DNA from 2 places in the Microbacterium sp. MRS-1 genome. Region 1 is predicted to be linked to the other one. Evidence: predicted binding sites of a transcription regulator. Region 1 holds the regulator's gene; the other holds the start of a gene.
What was found. Region 1 encodes LexA, which represses DNA repair genes until DNA is damaged. Its sites were predicted from a motif close to TCGAACANNTGTTCGA; they were not measured.

Region 1 (10,439 bases):
TTCCGGGAGCGGTTCGGGTCATCGACGGCGACCGCGTCCAGATCGCCGTCGCGGCGTTCCCGAACGGTCACCCGCGTTCGCGTCACCGCTACGAGGACATCGACGCACTTCTCGCCAAGCAGGCCGCCGGGGCGACGTCCGCCCTGACACAGCTCTTCTTCCACGCCGACGAGTACCTCGACTTCGTCGAGCGCGCCCGTGCGGCCGGGGTCGTCATCCCGATCGTGCCCGGGATCATGCCCATCACCTCTCCGGGGCGACTGCGCCGAGTGCTCGAGCTCACCGGAGATGCGCGCCCCGACGCTCTCGCCGCGGCGCTCGAGTCGGCTCCGGATGCCGCCGCGCAGCGCGCCGTCGGCCTCGCCCATGCCGCCGACCTCGCGCGGTCCGTTGTCGCCGGCGGCGCCGACGGCATCCACCTCTACGCCTTCAACAACCACGACACCGTTCTGGGCGTGCTGCGCGCCGCAGAGCTGATCTCCGAAGCGAGCCCCTGACGCCGTCCGCTCAGTCGGAGGACTCGTCCGCCGCCGCGCGGCGAAGACCCCAACGACTCCACGCGCGGCGAAGAGCCGCCGCGCGCACGGACTGACCGGCGAGCCACGCGCCGGCGGCGACGGCGAGAGCGATCGCCAGAGCTGCGCCGGTCGCGCCGACCGCCGCCGCCAGCAGCTGGTCGAAGACGGCGGCGGCCGCGGCCGGCGTCAGCGCCGTCCCGGCTGCGGCGGACGACACCGCCGCCCGCCCCGCGGCAGCCGCGATCAGCAGCGCCCCGAGGCACGCCGCCGCCGCGAGTGCGGCCCGCCGCGAGTGCGTTCAGGCGTCGCCGCGCGAGCGCGATCCCGCTGAGGAACAGGATGACGGTAGCGACCGGCATCCACCATCCCACCGTCACGCCGAGCGCATATCCCGTTCGAACGGCGGCGAGGGTGTCTCCGGAGCCGATGACCACGACGTGATCGACGGAGGGGATGAGCGTCGCCCACGCCACGCCCTGCGCGCTCAGACGTTCCTTCACGCCCGCCACCACGGCGCCGACCTGGATGCCGAGTCCGGCCTCGGTCTGCACCACGACGCCGGCGCCATCGGAGGTCGCGGCGAGCGTGAGCGCGCGATGAGACTGCCGGAGAAGCTGTTCCCACAGCGACCCGAAGCCGTCTGAGCGGATCGCGTCGGCGATCGTGTCGTGCACGAGAGTCTGCACGGCGGCGGCGGCAGGCGCTTGCAGTCGCCGCAATGCGTCCGCGGCCCGGTCGCCGACGCCCAGCCCGATGATGCCGTCGACGATCGAGCCGGTGAGGGCGTCGGCGTCGAGCCTCGCGTCCACCGCGTCGGCGGATGCCGCGATCAGCGCGTCCTGCACGGTGGTCGAACGGGCCAGCGGCACAAGCGTCGCGGTGAACGCGTCTTCGTCGACCAGCTGCACCCGCGCCCAGACGCTCAGGATGGACAACGGGAGGCAGACGACGGCCAGGACGATCGCGACGGCCGATGCGAGGGCGCGCGCCCGCGACATGATCAGATCGCGCGCAGGACGGCCACGACGCGACCGAGGACCACCGCGTCGTCGCCGAGGATGGGCTCGAAGGAGGAGTTGCGGGGGAGCAGCCACGTGTGGCCGTCCCGCTGCCGGAAGGTCTTCACCGTCGCTTCGCCGTCGAGCATCGCCGCGACGATGTCGCCGTTGTCCGCGGTCGGCTGCGATCTCACGACGACCCAGTCGCCATCGCAGATGGCGGCGTCGATCATCGACTCGCCGCTGACCTTGAGCATGAACAGGTCGCCCTTGCCGACGAGCTGGCGGGGGAGGGGGAAGATCTCCTCGACCTGCTGGTCTGCCGTGATCGGCACGCCCGCCGCGATGCGCCCCACCAGAGGGACCAGCGCCGCATCGCCCACGGCCGGAGCGAGGTCGGCGGGATTCTCGGCGGCGGCACCCGGCAGGTCGATGAGAACCTCCATCGCGCGCGTCTTGCCGGCGTCGCGGCGGAGGTAGCCGCTCAGCTCCAGCTGGTTGAGCTGATGGGTGACGCTGGACAGCGACTTCAGGCCCACGGCGTCGCCGATCTCGCGCATGCTCGGCGGGTAGCCGTGGCGCGCGATGGAGGTCTGGATCACCTCGAGGATCTTCAGCTGCTTGTCGCTGAGGCTCTTCCGCCTGCGTGTCTGAGGCTTCTCGGCCATGTCGCGCGCTCCTTCGATCGCGTCCCCGGAAGGCAGAGCCTTCGAATGTCGGAGGTTGGTGATGGGGTCGTCTTGTCGAAACCGTATCCGGTTTTCGCACGGTCGGACGGCACGCGTGCGCGTGTCGGATTCGATTCATCTGCGAGAACCGTATCGCTTGACACTCGAACACTATCGAAGATAGATTCGGAACAGAGATTCGCATCCGGCTCTCCCGGCCGAGAGGCGGATGCGAATCTCGACTCGAATCTTCGAGGTGACGCTCTCACCCCCGACGCCGCGGCGCGGGACACGTCTCAAGGAGGAACCCATGACCACGATCGACATCCTCGGCGCCTCGCCCCGCGGCCGTGTCATCGCGGCGGCCCCCGCCACCCGTCTGCGCCTGACGGTTCGTGGTCGCCGGGTGCTCGCCTTCCTCGCCTCGATCCCCGTCATCGTCGCGCTCGGTATCGGCATCGTGTCCGGCGGCGGCGCGCTGGCCTCCAATGAGGGATCCTCGGGAGTCACGTTCACCCACGTCACGGTTCAGCCGGGCGACACGCTCTGGTCGATCGCACGCGCGGTCGCACCTGACGTCGACCCGCGCGACGCCGTCGACGCGATCGTTCGACTCAACGCCTTGGACTCGGGCAGCCTCGATGCCGGACAGAGCATCGCGATCCCGGCCGAGTACTCCGCCGGCCACTGATCAGCCTCGTCCGCTCAACACGGCGACCTCTACGATGGTGAGGGTGAGCGTTCGACTCGATGACCTTCCCCTCAGAGACGACCTGCGCGGCCTGACGCCCTACGGCGCTCCCCAGGCTCCGCTGCCCGTCGCGCTGAACGTCAACGAAAACACGCATCCGGTGCCCGAAGCGGTCGCGGACGACATCCTCGACAGCATCGCCCGTGCGCTCCGGGAGGTGAACCGCTATCCGGATCGCGAGTTCACCGCCGTGCGGGAGGGCTTCGCGGAGTACCTGGGTCATGGCCTGTCGGCCGCGCAGATCTGGGCGGCGAACGGATCGAATGAGGTTTTGCAGCACCTTCTGCAAGCGTTCGCCGGCCCCGGTCGGACGGCCTTCGGTTTCGCACCGACTTACTCGATGTACCCGCTGCTCACTCGTGCCACTGGCGCGACGTACGTGAGCGGGACGCGCGGCGTCGACTACACACTCGCCCCCGAAGACGCGGCCGCTCAGGTCGACCGGGGGCAGCCGGATGTCGTCTTCCTGTGCGCGCCGAACAACCCGACCGGAACGCCACTCGGACTCGATGTGATCGAGGCCGTCTATGACGCCGCACCCGGCATCGTGATCGTCGACGAGGCCTACCAGGAGTTCGCGCCCCGCGATTCCCGGTCGGCGCTGACGCTGCTGCCCGATCGGCCGCGGCTGGTCGTTTCTCGCACGATGAGCAAGGCCTTCGCGTTCGCCGGCGCTCGCGTCGGCTACCTCGCGGCCGACCCCGCCGTCATCGATGCCCTGCGTCTGGTGCGGCTGCCCTACCACCTCAGTGCGCTGACGCAGGCGGCGGCATCGGCCGCGCTGCGTCACGCACCGGCGATGCTCGCGATGGTCGACGAGATCGTCGCTCAGCGCGACCGTATCTCCGCGACACTCGACGCGCTGGGCTACCGCCCCTTCGAGAGCTGGACGAACTTCGTGCTCTTCTCCGGTGTGGAAGATCCTGCGGCGACGTGGCAGGGGCTCTACGAACGCGGCGTTCTGATCCGCGACGTCGGCATCGCCCACAGTCTGCGTGTCACGGCGGGCACCGCGGAGGAGTCGACGGTGTTCCTCGATGCGCTCGCCTCCCTCGGTCCGGGCGGTGCCGGCGCGCACTGACGGTGATCGCGGGGGTAACACGCCGGGCCGGCGCGCGCGCTCTCGGTAGACTCGGCTCATGAGCACCCCGGCCCTCCGCACGGCATCCCTGCGACGCGCGACCAGCGAGTCCACGGTCGAACTCGACCTCGACCTCGACGGCACCGGGCGCAGCAGCATCGACACCACGGTGCCGTTCTTCGACCACCTGCTCACGGCCTTCGCAAAGCACTCGCTCACCGATCTCACCGTGCGCGCCTCGGGAGACACCGACATCGATGCACACCACACCGTCGAAGACACCGCGATCGTCCTGGGGCAGGCGATCCGCCAGGCGCTCGGCGACAAGAGCGGCATCTCGCGCTACGGAGACGCGCTCGTTCCCCTGGACGAGGCGCTGGCCCAGGCTGTGGTCGACATCAGTGGGCGCCCCTATCTCGTCCACACCGGGGAGCCGGTCGGGTTCGAGCACCACCTCATCGGCGGCCACTTCACCGGTTCACTCGTCCGCCACACCTTCGAAGCGCTCGCTTTCAATGCTGGTCTGACGATGCACGTCACGGTGCTCGGCGGACGGGACCCGCATCACGTCGCCGAGGCCGAGTACAAAGCGTTCGCGCGGGCCCTCCGACAGGCGAAGGCGCTCGACCCCCTGGTCCACGGCATCCCCAGTACGAAGGGCGCCCTATGACCGACGCCACCGCAGGGCTCGAGGCCGGTACCCGCATCGAGGAGCGGCCTCTCGTGGCTGTGCTCGACTACGGGTCGGGCAATGTCCACTCCGCGGTGAAGGCTCTCGTCGCCGCGGGTGCCGATGCGCGGCTCACGGCCGATCGTGGTCTGATCCACGACGCCGCAGGTCTGGTCGTCCCCGGCGTCGGAGCCTTCCGGGCCGTGATGGAGTCCCTGCGCGCCACGCGCGGCGACGAGATCATCGAACGTCGTCTCGCCGGAGGTCTGCCGGTGCTGGGCATCTGTGTCGGCATGCAGGTGATGTTCGAGCACGGTGTGGAACGCGGTGACGACACCGAGGGGCTCGGCGAGTGGCCCGGGGCGGTCACCGAACTCGACGCGCCGGTGCTCCCGCACATGGGCTGGAACACGGTGCGGGTGGGCGAAGGCTCGACTCTTTTTCGTGGCCTGGAGCACGAACGGTTCTACTTCGTGCACTCCTACGCCGCGCAGCACTGGTCGCTCGAGGTCACGCGGCCGTTCCGCCAACCCGCCCTCACCTGGTGCGACTACGGCACGCCGTTCCTCGCCGCCGTCGAGAACGGGCCGCTGTCGGCGACGCAGTTCCATCCCGAGAAGAGCGGCGAGGCCGGCATCCGGCTTCTCGCGAACTGGATCTCCTCGCTGCCGCAGGACCTCACCCGCACCCGGTAGTAGTCTCTCTGCTTGTGTGTCCTCGTGTCCGCGCATGGCGGGCACTGAACCCTTCCTGGAGCCATGAACGATTTCGCGTCGACCCCCGAACTGATCCTCCTGCCCGCCGTCGACGTCGCCGACGGCAAGGCGGTACGTCTGACGCAGGGTGAGGCCGGCACCGAGACCAGCTACGGCGATCCCGTCGACGCGGCGTTGGCCTGGGCGCGCGACGGCGCCCAGTGGATCCACCTCGTGGATCTGGATGCCGCCTTCGGGCGCGGCAACAACTCCGCCGTGCTGCGCAAGGTCATCAAGCAGCTCAAGGGCGTGCAGGTGGAGCTGTCCGGAGGAATCCGCGACGATGCGACCTTGGAGGCCGCCCTCGAGTCGGGGGCGAGCCGCATCAACCTGGGCACCGCGGCGCTGGAGAACCCCGAGTGGGCGGCGGATGTGATCGGCCGCTACGGCGACGCGATCGCGGTCGGACTCGATGTGCGTGGAACCACGCTCGCTGCGCGCGGGTGGACGCGCGACGGCGGCGACCTCTGGCAGGTGCTCCAGCGCCTCGAAGACGCCGGGTGCAGCCGTTACGTCGTCACCGACGTCACCAAGGACGGCACGCTGAAGGGCCCGAACCTCGAGCTGCTGCGCGAGGTCACCACCCGCACCGTCAAGCCGGTCGTCGCCTCGGGGGGCATCTCGAACCTCGACGACATCGCGGCCCTGCGCGAGCTCGTTCCGCTCGGCGTCGAAGGCGCGATCGTGGGCAAGGCCCTCTATGCGGGGGCCTTCACCCTCGCCGAGGCGCTGGATGTCGCCGCAGGCTGAGAGTCCCGACGACGCCGCCGCCCACGCCTGCGCCGCGGATTCCGCAGGCGTCCCCTGGGAGGGGCGCTCTTTCGAGCCCAATCCGCACGCCGGCGACGACGGCTCTGCAGACCCTGCGCTGCTGTCGGCGCTGCTGAGCTTCCGCCGGGGCGAGGGTGATGCTCGTGCGGTCGTCGACGCCTACCGGACGGCACGCCTGTTGATCCCGCTGGTCGCCGAGGCCGGCGATGTGGGCGTCGCGCCGTCCGGCCACACCGTCGACAAGACGCAGGAGCTGTCCATCGTGACGGTCGCCGCGCCCGACGGGCGGCGTGTGCTGCCGGTGTTCACCTCGGTGGGCACGATGGCGGCGTGGGATCCGAAAGCGCGACCGGTGCCGGCCGACGGCATCCGTACCGCCTTGGCCGCCGCTGCCGACGATACGGACCTGATCGTGATCGACCCGGCATCCGAGACCGAGTTCGTTCTGCGTCGCCCCGCGGTGTGGGCCCTCGGTCAAGGGCTGGCCTGGGAACCCGCGCACACCTCGCCGGAGGTCTATGCCGGGCTGCAGGACTCGATCGGCTCCGAGCTGGGCGTGCTCGACCTGTCGGTGGCGCCGGGGGATCCGCAGGCGCGTCTGCGCGGCCCGGAACTGATCGTCCGTCTGCAGCTCGTGGATGGGCGCGACCAGTCTCAGCTCGACGCCACCCTGCAGCGGCTGGCGGCGCGGTGGGCCGCCGATGATCGCATTGCGGTGCTGGTCGACTCGCTCACGGTCAAGCTCGTCCGCGGCTGAGCGCCGCGCCGGGTCTCACGTGACGGGTCCGGTCCACTTCTCGCCCGGGCCCTTGCCGATCGGGTCGGGGATGACCGAGGCCTCGCGGAACGCGAGCTGCAGCGAGCGCAGTCCATCGCGCAGTGACCGCGCGTGCATGTCGCTGATCTCCGGCGCTCCGGCCGTGATCAGCCCCGCCAGGGCGTTGATCAGCTTGCGTGCCTCGTCGAGATCCCGCTGCGTCTCGGGATCGTCCGCGAGACCGGTCTTGACGGCGGCCGCGCTCATGAGATGCACTGCGGCCGTCGTGATGACCTCCACCGCCGGCACGTCGGCGATGTCGCGGGTGGCGGCGGCGGAGGCACGCTCCTGTTCCTCCCATCGGGCGAGCCGTTCGGCCTCGTGACGGTCGGGGGAGGAAGGAATCGTGTCCACGTGCTGCTCTCTGCTAGACTGTGCGGGCGCCGGAGTGTTCTGCTCCGGAACGAAAGAGGATCACATCCCACCCGCGCTTGCCGCTCCAGGCTACCGGGTCACGCGCTCCGCCTCGTCCGTCGAGGTTGTCGCACCGAGCAATCGGTGCGGGTGAGGGTGCAGGAACGAAGCCGACGTGCGCGTCGTGCGGGGTGGACGTGACGATCTTCCGCCCGAGACACATCCCTGTGTCCGGTGGCACCCACCCGTACGACTAAGGAGTTCCGCATCAGCGATCCCCGCACCAATGACCGCATTCGCGTTCCCGAGGTCCGCCTCGTCGGACCCGCGGGTGAGCAGGTCGGCGTCGTCCGCATCGAGGTCGCTCTGCGCCTCGCTCAGGAAGCAGATCTCGACCTCGTCGAGGTCGCCCCCAACTCGAAGCCGCCCGTGGTCAAGATCATGGACTACGGCAAGTTCAAGTACGAGGCGGCGCAGAAGGCGAAGGAAGCGCGTCGCAATCAGGCGAACACGGTTCTCAAAGAGGTCCGTTTCCGACTGAAGATCGAAGCGCACGACTACACGACCAAGCTCAAGCGTGCCGAAGGCTTCCTGCAGGCCGGTGACAAGGTCAAGGCCATGATCCTCTTCCGAGGCCGCGAGCAGTCGCGTCCGGAGCAGGGTGTGCGGCTGCTGCGCAAGTTCGCCGAGGACGTCGCCGAGTACGGAACCGTCGAGTCGAACCCCACGATCGACGGACGCAACATGGTCATGGTCATCGCCCCGCACAAGAACAAGTCCGAGGTGAAGACCGAGCAGAACGCCCAGCGTGCTGCGAACAAGGAGGCGGCGCGCCAGGCGCGCGGCACCACGGGCGCCGAGACCGAGGCCGCCCCCGCCGCCGAGCCCGCTCCCGCGGAGTAAGGCCGCCGGCCGGAGGCACAGCCTCCCGGCCCCCAGAGCTCCCGCCCCGCGGGAACCACAACGAAGGATAGAGACATGCCGAAGCAGAAGACCCACTCGGGTGCCAAGAAGCGCTTCAAGGTCACCGGTAGCGGGAAGATCAAGAAGCAGCAGGCGAACCTCCGCCACAACTTCGAAGGCAAGCCCACCAAGCGCACGCGCCGCCTGTCGGCCGACAAGATCCTGGCTCCGGGCGACGCGAAGGTCGCCAAGAAGCTCCTCGGCATCTGAGCGCTGACGCAGACGAGAAAGTAGAAGAAAATGGCTAGAGTCAAGCGGGCCGTCAACGCCCACAAGAAGCGTCGCGTCATCCTCGAGCGCGCATCCGGTTACCGCGGGCAGCGTTCGCGCCTGTACCGCAAGGCCAAGGAGCAGGTCACCCACTCGCTGGTCTACGCGTACCGTGACCGCCGCAAGCGCAAGGGCGACTTCCGCCGCCTGTGGATCCAGCGCATCAACGCCGCGGCCCGTCAGAACGGCATCACCTACAACCGCTTCATCCAGGGCCTCGGCCTGGCGGGCGTGCAGGTCGACCGTCGCATGCTGGCCGAGCTGGCCGTCAACGAGCCGGCCACCTTCGCCTCGCTCGTCGAGACCGCGAAGAAGGCGCTGCCGGCGGACGTGAACGCGCCCAAGGCGTAATCACTGCCCACACAGCACGAGAAGGGGTGTCCTCCGAACGGGGGACGCCCCTTCTTCATTCCCTAGGATGAGATCGTGCTCGAAAATCCTCGTTCTCCCCGTGTGCGCGCCGTCGCCAAGCTGACCAAGCGCAGCGCCCGACAGGAGACCGGGCTGTTCCTGCTGGAGGGACCCCAGGCGGCCCGCGAGGCTCTCGCCTTCCGCCCCGACACCCTCGTCGAGCTCTTCGCCACGCCCACGGCGATGGAGCGACATCAAGACATCCGGGATGCGGCCGCGGACGCAGGCCTGGACATCGTCTTCACGACCGAGGCGGTGCTGGATGCGATGGCCGACACGGTGACCCCGCAGGGGATCGTCGCCGTCGCGCGACAGTCGCCGACGTCACTCAAAGACATCTTCGCCGCATCGCCGACCCTCATCGCGATCTGCGAAGAGGTACGCGATCCGGGCAACCTCGGCACCATCATCCGCGCCGCCGACGCCGCCGGTGCCGATGCCGTCGTGCTGACCGGACGCACGGTCGATCCCTACAACCCCAAGGTCGTGCGCGCCACGACCGGCTCGCTGTTCCACGTGCCCGTCGCCGTCGCCGCGGAGCTGGCGGCCACCGTCGAACGGGCACATGCGGCGGGCCTGCGCATCGTCGCCGCGGACGTCGGGGGAGAGGACTTCCTCGCCCGCCGAGACGCGCTCGCCGCACCCACGGCCTGGCTGTTCGGCAACGAGGCACGGGGCCTGGACGACGATGCGCTGGCGCTCGCCGACCTCTCCCTGCGACTGCCGATCTACGGTCGCGCCGAGTCGCTGAATCTCGCCACCGCGGCGAGCGTCTGCCTGTACGAGACGGCCTTCGCACAGCGCGGCGATCGCTGACGCGAATTGTTCCGGGTCGGTTACGACTCGGTCAAGATCCTGTGCATAAGTTGGTCGTCTTCCACAGGATCTGCCTAGGCTGGCCCGCATGTCGATTCCGAATGCGACCCCGGCGACGTCCAACATCACCGTGCGCCGCGGGGATCCCCTCGTCGTGGTCAGCAACGTCGAGAAGCACTACGGCGACTTCCACGCGCTGAAGAACATCGATATGACGGTCAACCGCGGTGAGGTCGTCGTGGTGATCGGCCCCTCCGGCTCGGGCAAGTCGACGCTCTGCCGCACGATCAACCGCCTCGAAACGATCACGAGCGGCACGATCACCATCGACGGCAAAGAGTTGCCGAAGGAGGGAAAGGCGCTCGCGGCTCTGCGTGCAGACGTGGGCATGGTGTTCCAGTCCTTCAACCTCTTCTCCCACCTCACGATCCTCGAGAACGTCACGCTCGGCCCCATCAAGGTCAAGAAGATGAAGAAGGCGGATGCCGAAGCCGAAGCCAAGGTGCTGCTGGAGCGCGTGGGCGTCGGGCATCAGGCATCCAAGCTGCCGGGACAGCTTTCCGGCGGTCAGCAGCAGCGTGTCGCGATCGCCCGGG
Region 2 (10,439 bases), on a different contig from region 1:
TGAGGTCGTCGAACAGATCGTCGACGTGTTCGAGACCGATCGACAGGCGCAGGATGTCGGCGTCGGGCCGGGCCTCGGGCGCGACGGGGCGGTGCGTGAGGGCGGCCGGATGCTGGATCAGCGAGTCCACGCCGCCCAGCGAGACGGCATGGGTGAACAGGCGCGTGGATGCCGCGACGCGCGCCGCGGCATCGTAGCCTCCGCGCAGGCGGAGCGACACCATCGCGCCGGTGCCGTGCTGCTGGCGGGCGAGCAGCCCCGTCGGGTCGCCGTGCAGTCCCGGGTAGAACACCTCCGCGATCGCATCGTGCTCGAGCAGGCGCCGGGCGATCTTCGCGGCCGTCTCCTGCTGCGCGCGCATCCGCAGGGGCAGGGTCGGGAGGCCACGATGCAGCAGATACGCGCCGAGAGGGTGAAGGATGCCGCCGGTGATCGCCCGGACGCGGCGAAGAGCAGCGGCGGATTCCGCGCCACAAGCGATGACGCCGCCGACGACGTCGCCGTGGCCGCCGAGGTATTTCGTCGCGCTGTGCAGCGACATCGTCGCGCCGTGGGCGAGCGGTTGCTGGAGGACCGGCGTGGCGAACGTGTTGTCGACGAGGACCGGAACGTCGTTCGCCTGCGCGACGACGGCGGCGATGTCGACGAGTTCGAGTGTCGGGTTCGCCGGCGTCTCCACGATGACCAGTCCGGTCTCCGGGCGCAGTGCTGCGCCGACCTCGTCCGGACCGCAGAAGGTCGCCTGCGTACCCAGCAGGCCGCTAGCCAGCATGTGATCGCTGCCGCCGTAGAGCGGTCGGACCGCCACGACGTGCGGATGCCCGATCGAGACCGTGTGCGAGACGATCGCCGCCGTCAGCGCCGCCATTCCGGAGGCGAACGCCACGGCGGCCTCTGCCGCTTCGAGCGTGGCCAGGGCCTCCTCGAAGCGGGACACCGTCGGGTTCCACAGGCGGGCGTACACGTGGCTGCCCCCGGGGATCGGCGTTCCGCCGGTCGCGAGCGCCTCGTACGAGTCCCCGCCGCGCTCCACGTCGGGCAACGGGTAGGTCGACGACAGATCGAGCGGCGGGGTGTGCACGCCGAGGGAGGCGAAGTCCGCGCGCCCGGCGTGCACGGCGAGCGTGTCGAGATGGTCCATGCCGCGAGTATGGAGGAAAGTGCGGCAGGGGTTCGGTGCGATTGTGAACTCCGCAATCACCTGATCGAATTGTGCCGAACTGAGCAATCCGAGACGAGCGTTCAGGAGGCGCACTTGGCTGAACAGCAAAGCACGGCATCCGCCCTCGATGAGCTCGACCTGCGGATTCTCGCGGCAGTGGTCCGCGCGCCCGGCCGGTCCAACAAAGCGCTCGCCGAAGAACTCGGCGTCGCGGAGTCGACCTGCGCATACCGCATTCGCTCCCTCCGCGTTCGCGGGGTGCTGGCCGGCGTCCGCGTCCTCGTCGACCCGGCATCCCTCGGTCTTCCGCTGCAAGCTGTCATCCGCGTGCGTCTCGGTCGACACACTCGCGAGGGGGTCGGGCAGCTGTTCGACGCGATCGTGGCGACGCCCGGCGTGATCGAGGCCTTTCACGTGGCAGGCGAGGACGACTTCCTCGTGCATGTGGCCGTGGAGGATGCCGCGGCGCTGCGCGACATCGTCCTCCAGCACATCACGGTGCACGAGGCGGTACTCACCACCGAAACCCACCTCGTCTTCGAGCGGCGCGAGGGAGTGGGGCCGCTCGCCCGCGTCACCGGGAGGCGCTCGGGTCCCAGAGCGAGTGATACGCGTTGATCGCCGGCTGCCCACCGAGGTGCGCGTACAACACGGTGGACGATGCCGGAATGTCGCGGGAGCCGACGAGGTCGATCAGCCCGGCCAGGGACTTCCCCTCGTAGACGGGGTCCGTGATCATCGCTTCCAGCCGTGCGCCGAGTTCGATGGCCTCCATCGTGGAGTCGACGGGGATGCCGTACAGCTCACCCGCCCACCCCTCCAGAACCTGGATCTCGTCATCGCGCAGATCGCGGCCGAGCTCGATGAGCTGCGCCGTATGCCGAGCGATGCGCGCGACCTGATCGCGAGTCTTCCGGAGGGTCGCGGAAGCGTCGATTCCCAGCACGCGACGTCGGACGCCGGTCGCCTCTTCGAGCGCGGCGAATCCCGCGATCATTCCGGCATGGGTCGATCCGGTGACGGTGCAGACGATGATCGTGTCGAAGAAGACGCCGAGCTGCTTCTCCTGCTCGGCGACTTCGAACGCCCAGTTGGCGAAGCCCAGACCTCCGAGCGGGTGCTCGCTCGCTCCGGCGGGGATGGGGTAGGGCGTACCGCCGCCGGCTTCGACCTCGGCCAGCGCCTGCTTCCACGAGTCGCGGATGCCGATGTCGAAGCCGGCATCGTCGAGGCGCGAATCCGCGCCCATCATGCGCGAGAGCAGGATGTTGCCGACCTTGTCGTTGGTGGGGTCGTCCCACGGAACCCACTTCTCCTGGACGAGTCGCGCCTTCAACCCGAGATGCGCCGCGACGGCCGCGACCTGGCGCGTGTGGTTGGACTGGTAGCCGCCGATCGAGACGATCGTGTCGGCGCCGGAGGCGAGGATGTCGGGGACGATGTACTCGAGCTTGCGCACCTTGTTGCCGCCGAACGCGAGGCCGCTGTTCACATCCTCGCGTTTCGCCCAGATCTGCGCGCCCCCGAGGTGGTCGCTGAGCCGCGCCAGGTGCTGCAACGGGCTGGGCCCGAAGGTGAGCGGGTGGCGAGCGAACTCGTGCAGCTTCATGAGGGATCCTGTTCAGTGGGGGCGGGGGAGATGGTGAGGGACTGCCAGGCGCTCTCGGCGAGGCGTGCGGCGTCGTCGGCGGCGCCGGCCGCGCACAGCGCGATCAGGCGGTCGTGGCGGTCGGCGGAGGCCGCGCCTTCGTGGGAGGCGAACCGCAGGCGCTCCACGCGGCGCAGGACCGGCTCATAGCGGGCGATGACGGCCGCGGCTGCCGCATTCGCGCACACCTCGAGGGCGACGCGGTGAAAGCGCGCATCCGCCTCGAGGGCGCCGTCGATGTCGCCGGCCGACAGGGCGTCGCGGAAAGCGGCGTTCGCCGCGCGCATCTCGTCGAGGTCGTGTGTCGTCATACGGGGGACGGCGGTGCGCACGGCAAGTGCATGGAGAGCGCCGACCACGGCCTGCGCGTCTCGGAGGGCATCGGGGTCGATCGGGGCGACGACGGTGGACCGGCCGGGAGTCGCCTGCACGAGCCCGGCCTGAGCGAGTTCGAGCAGCGCCTCTCGCACGGGCGTGCGACTGACGCCGAGTCGCTCGGCCAGTTCTGCGTCGCGCAGTTGCTCACCGGGGGCGAGGCTGCCGTCGACGATCGCCTCCTGCAGGCGCGCGTGCACGTCGTCGCGAAGAAGTGCGCGGGGCACGGGGACGGCAGCGAGTGGCACGGTATGCAATATATCGCAGGTTGGACGCGACGCCCGTCGCACATCCGTCTCGGGCGGAGGCCGTCAGACGACGCTGAACCGGACGGTTCCCTCGTCAACGGACGCCGCATCCAGCCGCAGACGTACGAGGGTGCCGGGCGCAGCCGCCACGCGCGCCACGCGCGCCTCGACGGCCGGTTGCATGAGCTGGATGCGTGCCTCGTCCCCGCGTCTGCTGAGCACGAGTGCGTCGAACTCGTCCCCGACGTGTCCGGCCAGCAGCGCCGCCTCGACACGATCGATCGCCCCGGAGCTGAGCTGGGCGGCGATCGACGAACTGCGCGCCATGATCGCGGGGAGGATGGGAAGTGATGCGCGCGCCCACCCGGGAACCTCTTCACCGTTCACGAGAGCATGGCAGATCACCAGCGACCATCTGTCGACCACGCGTCGCAGGGGAGCAGTCGTGTGAGCGTACGGGGCGCCGATCGCAGCCTGCGATCGCTGTTCAGGCAGCTCGCCGTCGAAGGTCGCGTAGCCCGCTCCGCGGAACAGGCCCGCCGCGTATTCGCGAACAGCGAGAGCGGCGGGCGAACGGTCGAGGCTGCGCAGATAGTCGCCGTAGGCGACGTCGGTGGTCCACGGCAGTCCCAAAGCCATCGTCTGTGACCGGAACTCCTCCACGTCGGTCGACGCGGCCGGAGGCATGGTCCGCAGGATGCCGACGCGACCGTCGATCATGATCTGCGCCGCCGCCATGCCGGTGAGCAACGAGACATCGGCGTTCCAATCCTCCAACGCCACACCGTCGGCGCGCTCGAGACCGTAGGCGTCGTCCTCCGCCGCCGTGACGATACGCGTCTCCGGCAGGTTCAGGCTCGCGCCCCCGCGCTCGCGCTCCCGTTCGGCCCGGGCGGCGCCGAACCATGGCAGCGCGGCGAGGGTGGCGGGGGCAGCGCCGGCGTCGATCGCCGCCTGCGCCTCGGAGTAGGACCATTGGCGCCGCGACCGCACGATCGCGCGGGTGATGGTCGTCTCCGTCGGGCGGGCGCCCTCGTCCAGCACGAACCGCCACACGTACGCGCGTCGGTCCACGCCCGGCAGCAGGGACGCGTGGTCCTCGCTGATCACCGCCGGGTGCAGGGGGATCCGTCCGTCCGGCGCGTACAGCGTCTGCCCGCGACGGCGGGTCTCGGCATCCAGCGCGCCGTCGGGTGCCACGAATGCCGGAACGTCCGCGATCGCGTAGTGCAGGACGGCGCCCGTCGAGGTGCGCTCCAGGTGCAGCGCCTGGTCGAGGTCGGTCGATCCGGCCGGGTCGACCGTGAGGAAGGCGACATCGCGGAGATCGGCGAGGCCGGTCGCGGTCGGATCCGTCGAGACGCGTGCCGCGGCGGCCATCGCCTCGGCAAGTGCGTCACGGGGGTATCCGTCCGGCAGAGCGAGCTGATGTCGCAGCGCAGACAGCGACGCGGCCAGTTCACCGCGCAGAGATCGAGCGACGAAGCGGGAGCGGCGGTGCGGCACCCGGCCAGTGTAGGGCGGTCGGGTGAGGTGGCTGCGGACTAGGCTTGACGCTCGTGGTCACCCGTCTGTCGAACTTCTTCCTCCGCACGCTTCGCGAAGACCCTTCGGATGCCGAGGTCACGAGCCATCGCCTGCTCGTGCGCGCCGGCTACATCCGCCGCCAGGCACCGGGAATCTTCGCGTGGCTGCCGCTGGGGCTGCGGGTCAAGTCGCGGATCGAGAACATCATCCGCGAGGAGATGGCGGCCGCCGGCGCACAGGAAGTGCACTTCCCGGCACTGATGCCGCGCGACCCCTATGAGGCGACCGGGCGCTGGGAGGAGTACGGCGACGGCATCTTCCGTCTGAAGGACCGCAAGGGCGCCGATTACCTGCTCGCCCCGACGCACGAAGAGGCGTTCACGCTGCTGGTCAAGGACCTGTACGGCTCGTACAAGGATCTGCCCCTAACGATCTACCAGATTCAGGACAAGTACCGCGACGAGGCACGTCCGCGCGCGGGACTCCTGCGCGGCCGCGAGTTCACGATGAAGGACGCGTACTCCTTCGACTACACCGACGCCGGGCTCGACACCAGCTACATGGCGCAGCGCGACGCCTACGAGCGCATCTTCCAGCGGCTGGGCCTGGAGTACGTCATCGTCCAGGCGGATGCCGGAGCGATGGGCGGCTCGCGCAGCGAGGAGTTCCTGCACCCGACGGCGATCGGCGAGGACACGTTCGTGCGCTCGGCCGGCGGCTACGCGGCCAACGTGGAGGCGTTCGAGACCCTGGCGCCCGAGCCCATCGCGTTCGACGGGTTCGGCGAGCCGGTGATCTTCGACTCCCCGAACACGCCCACGATCGAGACGCTCGTGGCGCACACCAACGCCGTGCTCGACGGCGAGTACACCGCCGCCGACACCCTCAAGAACGTCGTCCTCGCGCTCACCCACCTCGACGGCAGCCGCGAGCTCGTCGTCGTCGGTCTCCCCGGCGATCGCGACGTCGACGAGAAGCGCGTCGAGGTGGCGTTCGCGCCCGCCGAGGTCGAGCCCGCCACGCCCGAGGACTTCGAGAAGCACCCGCTGCTGGTCAAGGGGTACATCGGGCCGTGGTCTCCCCAGGGCGCGATCCTGGGCGAGGAGTCGGCCACCGGCATCCGCTACGTCCTCGACCCCCGCGTCGTGGACGGCACGCGCTGGATCACCGGTGCGAACATCGATCAGAAGCACGTGCACTCGCTCGTCGCCGGACGCGACTTCGCCGCCGACGGCTACGTCGAGGTCGCAACGGTGCGGCCGGGCGATCCGGCGCCCGATGGTTCGGGACCTGTCGAGCTTGCGCGCGGCATGGAGATCGGTCACGTCTTCCAGCTGGGGCGCAAGTACGCCGAGGCGCTGGGGCTGAAGGTGCTCGACGAGAACGGCAAGCTCGTCACCGTCACGATGGGCTCCTACGGCATCGGCGTCACGCGGATCCTCGCGATCATCGCCGAGCTGAACAACGACGACAAGGGCCTTATCTGGCCCGCAGCCGTCGCGCCGTTCGACGTGCAGGTCGTGGCGACGGGGCGGGATGCCGCGGCCTTCGAACTCGCCGAGAAGCTGTCGGCGGATCTCGATGCGGTCGGTCTCGACGTGCTCTACGACGATCGACCGAAGGTCTCGCCCGGCGTCAAGTTCGGCGACGCCGAGCTCGTGGGAGTGCCGCAGATCGTGATCGTCGGCCGGGGCGCCGCCGAGGGCCAGGTGGAGCTCTGGGATCGTCGCTCCGGCGAACGCACGCTCGTCTCGGCCGCCGAGGCCGTCACCCGCCTCGCCGCGCGCTGACCGTCGCGCGCACCGCTCGCACCGCTCTTCGAGGGGCCCGCGCGAGCCGGCCCGCGTGGCGCACGTGCGCACACGTGCGTGTGGCGTGTGCGGGTCAGAACGGTGCCGCGCGGTCGTCCGACGGCGCTGCGCGCTCTGAGGGTTGCGCCGCTCGGAACACCGGCATGCGTCGTTCGGGCTCCACGAGATAGCGCCGGCCGTACGGCGACGTCCACTCCACGACACCGCCGCTGTCGGGGAGCTGCACCACCGTCCAGCCGCCGTGATGCTTCACCGTGTGGTGCCCGGCGCACAGGGGTGCGAGATTGTCCGCGGAGGTGTTCCCGCCGTCGAACCAGGCCACGGTGTGGTCGATGTCGCATCGCGAGGCGGGCATGACGCAGCCCGGAGCCATGCACCGTTCCGCCCGCCACCTGACGAGCCGACGCAACTCAGGCGGCGGGTCGTAGCGGTGGCGCCCGACCGACAGCACCGCGCCCGTCTCGGGGTGGGTCAGAACGCGCAGCCAGCTCGTGGCGCCGCCGCTGAGTCGTCGTGCCTGGTCGATCGGAACGGGACCCACACCTTCGACGGTGGCCGGCTCGGACGCCGCGTGGGAATCGTCGAGCAGCGACAGCACCGGCACTGTCACGACGACTGTCGGACGGATGCCCGCCACAGCCGGAGCGTGGCCGTCGCAGCGACCGTCGATGAGCAGATCGCCCAGAATGTCCGCGCGTACCTGGTCGAGCGTTCGCTCGTCGGGCGGAACCTCGTCTGCGGACGCGGCGCCGGGGGTCGCCAGCGCGGCAACCGCCCCGCCACGACCGGTTCGATGGCCCGCGATGGCCTTTCCCATGCGGGTGAGGCGGTCGAAGATGGCGTGGGCCTCGACGCTCGGCAGATACGCGGTCAGGAGGGACATGCCGTCGCCGGCGGGGGCGACGGACACCCGCCGCTCGTCGACGGCGCGCGCATGCTTGTCGGCAAGGGTCTCTGCGGTCGCCGCGGTGGCCAGATCGCGCAGCCGGCGGCGGAAGGTTCCCGCGGGGAGGCGTTCGGCCAGCGACACCGCGTCATCGATCAGCCGCGACCCGATCGCGGGATCGACGCTGTCGAGCACGTCCACGAGGAAACGTGCGTGCTGGTCGGTGATGCGTGCCCCGTGAAGTGCATCCCATGCCGCCGGGTAGCGCTCGACCAACGCCGTCGCGCGGGCCATCAGATCGCCGGCCGCGTACTCGGTGATCCGAAGCGCCGCCGCCAGCTCGAGTCGCAGCGACCGGTCGATCATGTCGTCGGTGCACGCGTGCGGTGCCGCGGCGGCCATCGCATCGCTTCGCGCGGCGGCGACGCAGGCGTACTGCTCCGCCGTGTGGACGGCGACCACCGCGGCGATATCGGTGACCTGCGCGACGGGATCGCGCGGCGGCAGTGACGACTCGATCGCCACGATGTCCGCCCAGAAGCCGGGGTCCGGCTCGAGGTCGGTGTCGATGTTCATGATCCGAGTATAGAACATATGTTCTAATATGGGAAGCGTGTTGGGCCATGGTCGAGCAAGCGTTTGGGGACCAGCGGCGACGCGGCGAGCGCCGGGTCGCTACTCTGGGGGCGGCGAGATCGTCGACGATGCCACCTGTCGCGAGACGCCGACCACCCCCGCAGTTGGCATCGAAAGGAATGCGCATGCGCGATCGTCGTCGTCCCCTCGGCATCCGCCGCCTCATGAGCATCGCGGCGCTCGCCGTCAGCGCGGTGCTGGCCGTCGGCGCCGTGGCCCCGCTGTCGGCGCACGCCGCTGCGGACGGGTGGTGGCACACCTCGGGCTCGCGCATCGTCGCCGCGGACGGAAGCACCGTCACCATCAAGGCGGCGAACTGGTTCGGGCTGGAGACTCCCAACTGCGCGCCGCACGGGCTGTGGTCGATCACCCTCGACGAGGGCCTCGCGCAGATCGCGGCCATGGGGTTCAACACGGTGCGACTGCCGTACTCGAACCAGTGCCTCGCGGCATCCACGACATCGTCCATCGACGCCTCGCGCAATCCCGACCTGGTCGCGCTGACGCCGTTGCAGCTGATGGATGCGGTCATCGCCAAGGCGCGCGCCCACGGGCTGCGCGTCATCCTCGACCGTCACCGCATCGAGTCGTCGGGCCAGTCCGAGCTCTGGTACACCTCGACCTACAGCGAGAAGCGCTGGATCGACGACTGGGTCATGCTCGCGAACCGCTACCGCGATGACCCGACGGTGGTCGGCGCCGACCTCCACAACGAGCCGCACGGTTCCGCCTGCTGGGGGTGCGGCGATACCTCCCGCGACTGGTGGGCGGCGGCGACGCGCGCCGGCAATGCCGTGCTCGCCGCCAACCCCCGACTGCTGATCATCGTCGAAGGCGTGGAACGCCAGAACGATGCCAGCACGACCTGGTGGGGAGGCGGCCTGAAGGATGCCGGCGCCAAGCCCGTGGTGCTCGCGACATCGAACCGGGTCGTCTATTCGCCGCACGAGTATCCCGCCTCGGTGTACGGGCAGTCGTGGTTCTCGGCGCCGAACTACCCCGCCAACCTGCCGTCGGTCTGGGACGCGAACTGGGGATATCTGGCCCGCACCGGCTCCGCGCCGATCTTCGTCGGGGAGTTCGGCACGAAGCTCGAGACGACGAGTGACGCCCAATGGTTGAGGGCTCTGGTGTCCTACCTGGGGACGAACGGCCTGAGCTTCGGCTACTGGTCGTTCAACCCGAACAGCGGCGACACCGGCGGGCTGGTCGCCGACGACTGGAAGACGACGCAGACGGCCAAGCTCGCCGCGCTCGCGCCGCTGCTCGCCGGAGGTTCCGCCACCCCGATGCCATCGCCGACCGCGTCCGCCACCCGGACACCGTCGCCCACGCCTACGTCGTCGCCCACGCCTACGTCGTCGCCCACGCCCAGGACGTCGCCCACGCCCACGCCTACGCCGTCGCCCACGCCCACGCCTACGCCGTCGCCCACGCCCACGTCGTCGCCCACGCCCACGTCCCTCCCGTCCCCGGGCTCCGCACCGGTTTCCGCCACCTGGATGCTGCAGAGCGCGTGGCAGGACGGCTATGTGGCGGAGTTCTCCGTCAGCGCTTCTCGCGCGGTCGCCGGTTGGACGATCTCCTGGTCCAGCCCGGGAGCGACGCAGGTGGTCAACGCCTGGGGCATGTCGTGTACGGTCGCCTCCGGCTCCATCGCCTGTACCGGAAAGGACTGGGCCGGCGCGCTCGCCGCCGGTCAGAGCGTGCGCGTCGGCCTGCAGGTCGCCGCGGCTTCCGCGCCGGTGAGTCCGCGGCTGACGGTGGCGGGGAAAGAGACCCGCGTTCGGTGATCGTTCACCCGATGACCGTCGAGGATGCGAGGGTGGGGACATGGCAGAACGCTCCACGCTCCCTCCCGCGGTGACCGACGGCATCCGACGCCTGCTGGACGAGGCCGGCGTCGTCGAGGATGCAGATCTCATCGCACGCATCCTCGCGACGGGCGTCGGCATGGGTCTCGACCGCGCCGATCGCCTCGACCTCAAGATCACATCGGCTGCTCTCACCGAGATGCGCGCCGCGTTCCAACTGTTCGCGCCGTTTCGAGGTGTCCCGAAGGTGACGGTGTTCGGCTCGGCGCGCACGGCCCCGGACTCGCCGTTGTACCGGCTCACGGTGGAACTGACTGCAGCCCTCGCCGCTC

Region 2: the regulator LexA is predicted to act here: its motif matches at 8,244-8,259, upstream of AS96_RS10430 (HNH endonuclease signature motif containing protein).

The regions. Positions count from the first base shown of each region.
Region 1 is NZ_JAUF01000029.1:30,933-41,371, reverse strand. Features, by position in the region: gene AS96_RS06530 (methylenetetrahydrofolate reductase) at 1-497, shown strand, start outside; gene AS96_RS06525 (hypothetical protein) at 422-1,516, opposite strand; gene lexA (transcriptional repressor LexA) at 1,519-2,184, opposite strand; gene AS96_RS06515 (LysM peptidoglycan-binding domain-containing protein) at 2,495-2,875, shown strand; gene AS96_RS06510 (histidinol-phosphate transaminase) at 2,910-4,016, shown strand; gene hisB (imidazoleglycerol-phosphate dehydratase HisB) at 4,075-4,686, shown strand; gene hisH (imidazole glycerol phosphate synthase subunit HisH) at 4,683-5,381, shown strand; gene priA (bifunctional 1-(5-phosphoribosyl)-5-((5-phosphoribosylamino)methylideneamino)imidazole-4-carboxamide isomerase/phosphoribosylanthranilate isomerase PriA) at 5,445-6,191, shown strand; gene AS96_RS06490 (SseB family protein) at 6,175-6,969, shown strand; gene AS96_RS06485 (DUF1844 domain-containing protein) at 6,985-7,383, opposite strand; gene infC (translation initiation factor IF-3) at 7,618-8,286, shown strand; gene rpmI (50S ribosomal protein L35) at 8,362-8,556, shown strand; gene rplT (50S ribosomal protein L20) at 8,587-8,967, shown strand; gene AS96_RS06465 (TrmH family RNA methyltransferase) at 9,043-9,843, shown strand; gene AS96_RS06460 (amino acid ABC transporter ATP-binding protein) at 9,932-10,439, shown strand, end outside.
Region 2 is NZ_JAUF01000057.1:22,457-32,895, forward strand. Features, by position in the region: gene AS96_RS10400 (trans-sulfuration enzyme family protein) at 1-1,141, opposite strand, end outside; gene AS96_RS10405 (Lrp/AsnC family transcriptional regulator) at 1,256-1,780, shown strand; gene AS96_RS10410 (1-aminocyclopropane-1-carboxylate deaminase) at 1,737-2,771, opposite strand; gene AS96_RS10415 (GntR family transcriptional regulator) at 2,768-3,433, opposite strand; gene AS96_RS10420 (RNB domain-containing ribonuclease) at 3,497-4,939, opposite strand; gene AS96_RS10425 (proline--tRNA ligase) at 4,993-6,750, shown strand; gene AS96_RS10430 (HNH endonuclease signature motif containing protein) at 6,845-8,233, opposite strand; gene AS96_RS10435 (cellulase family glycosylhydrolase) at 8,419-10,086, shown strand; gene AS96_RS10440 (TIGR00730 family Rossman fold protein) at 10,127-10,439, shown strand, end outside.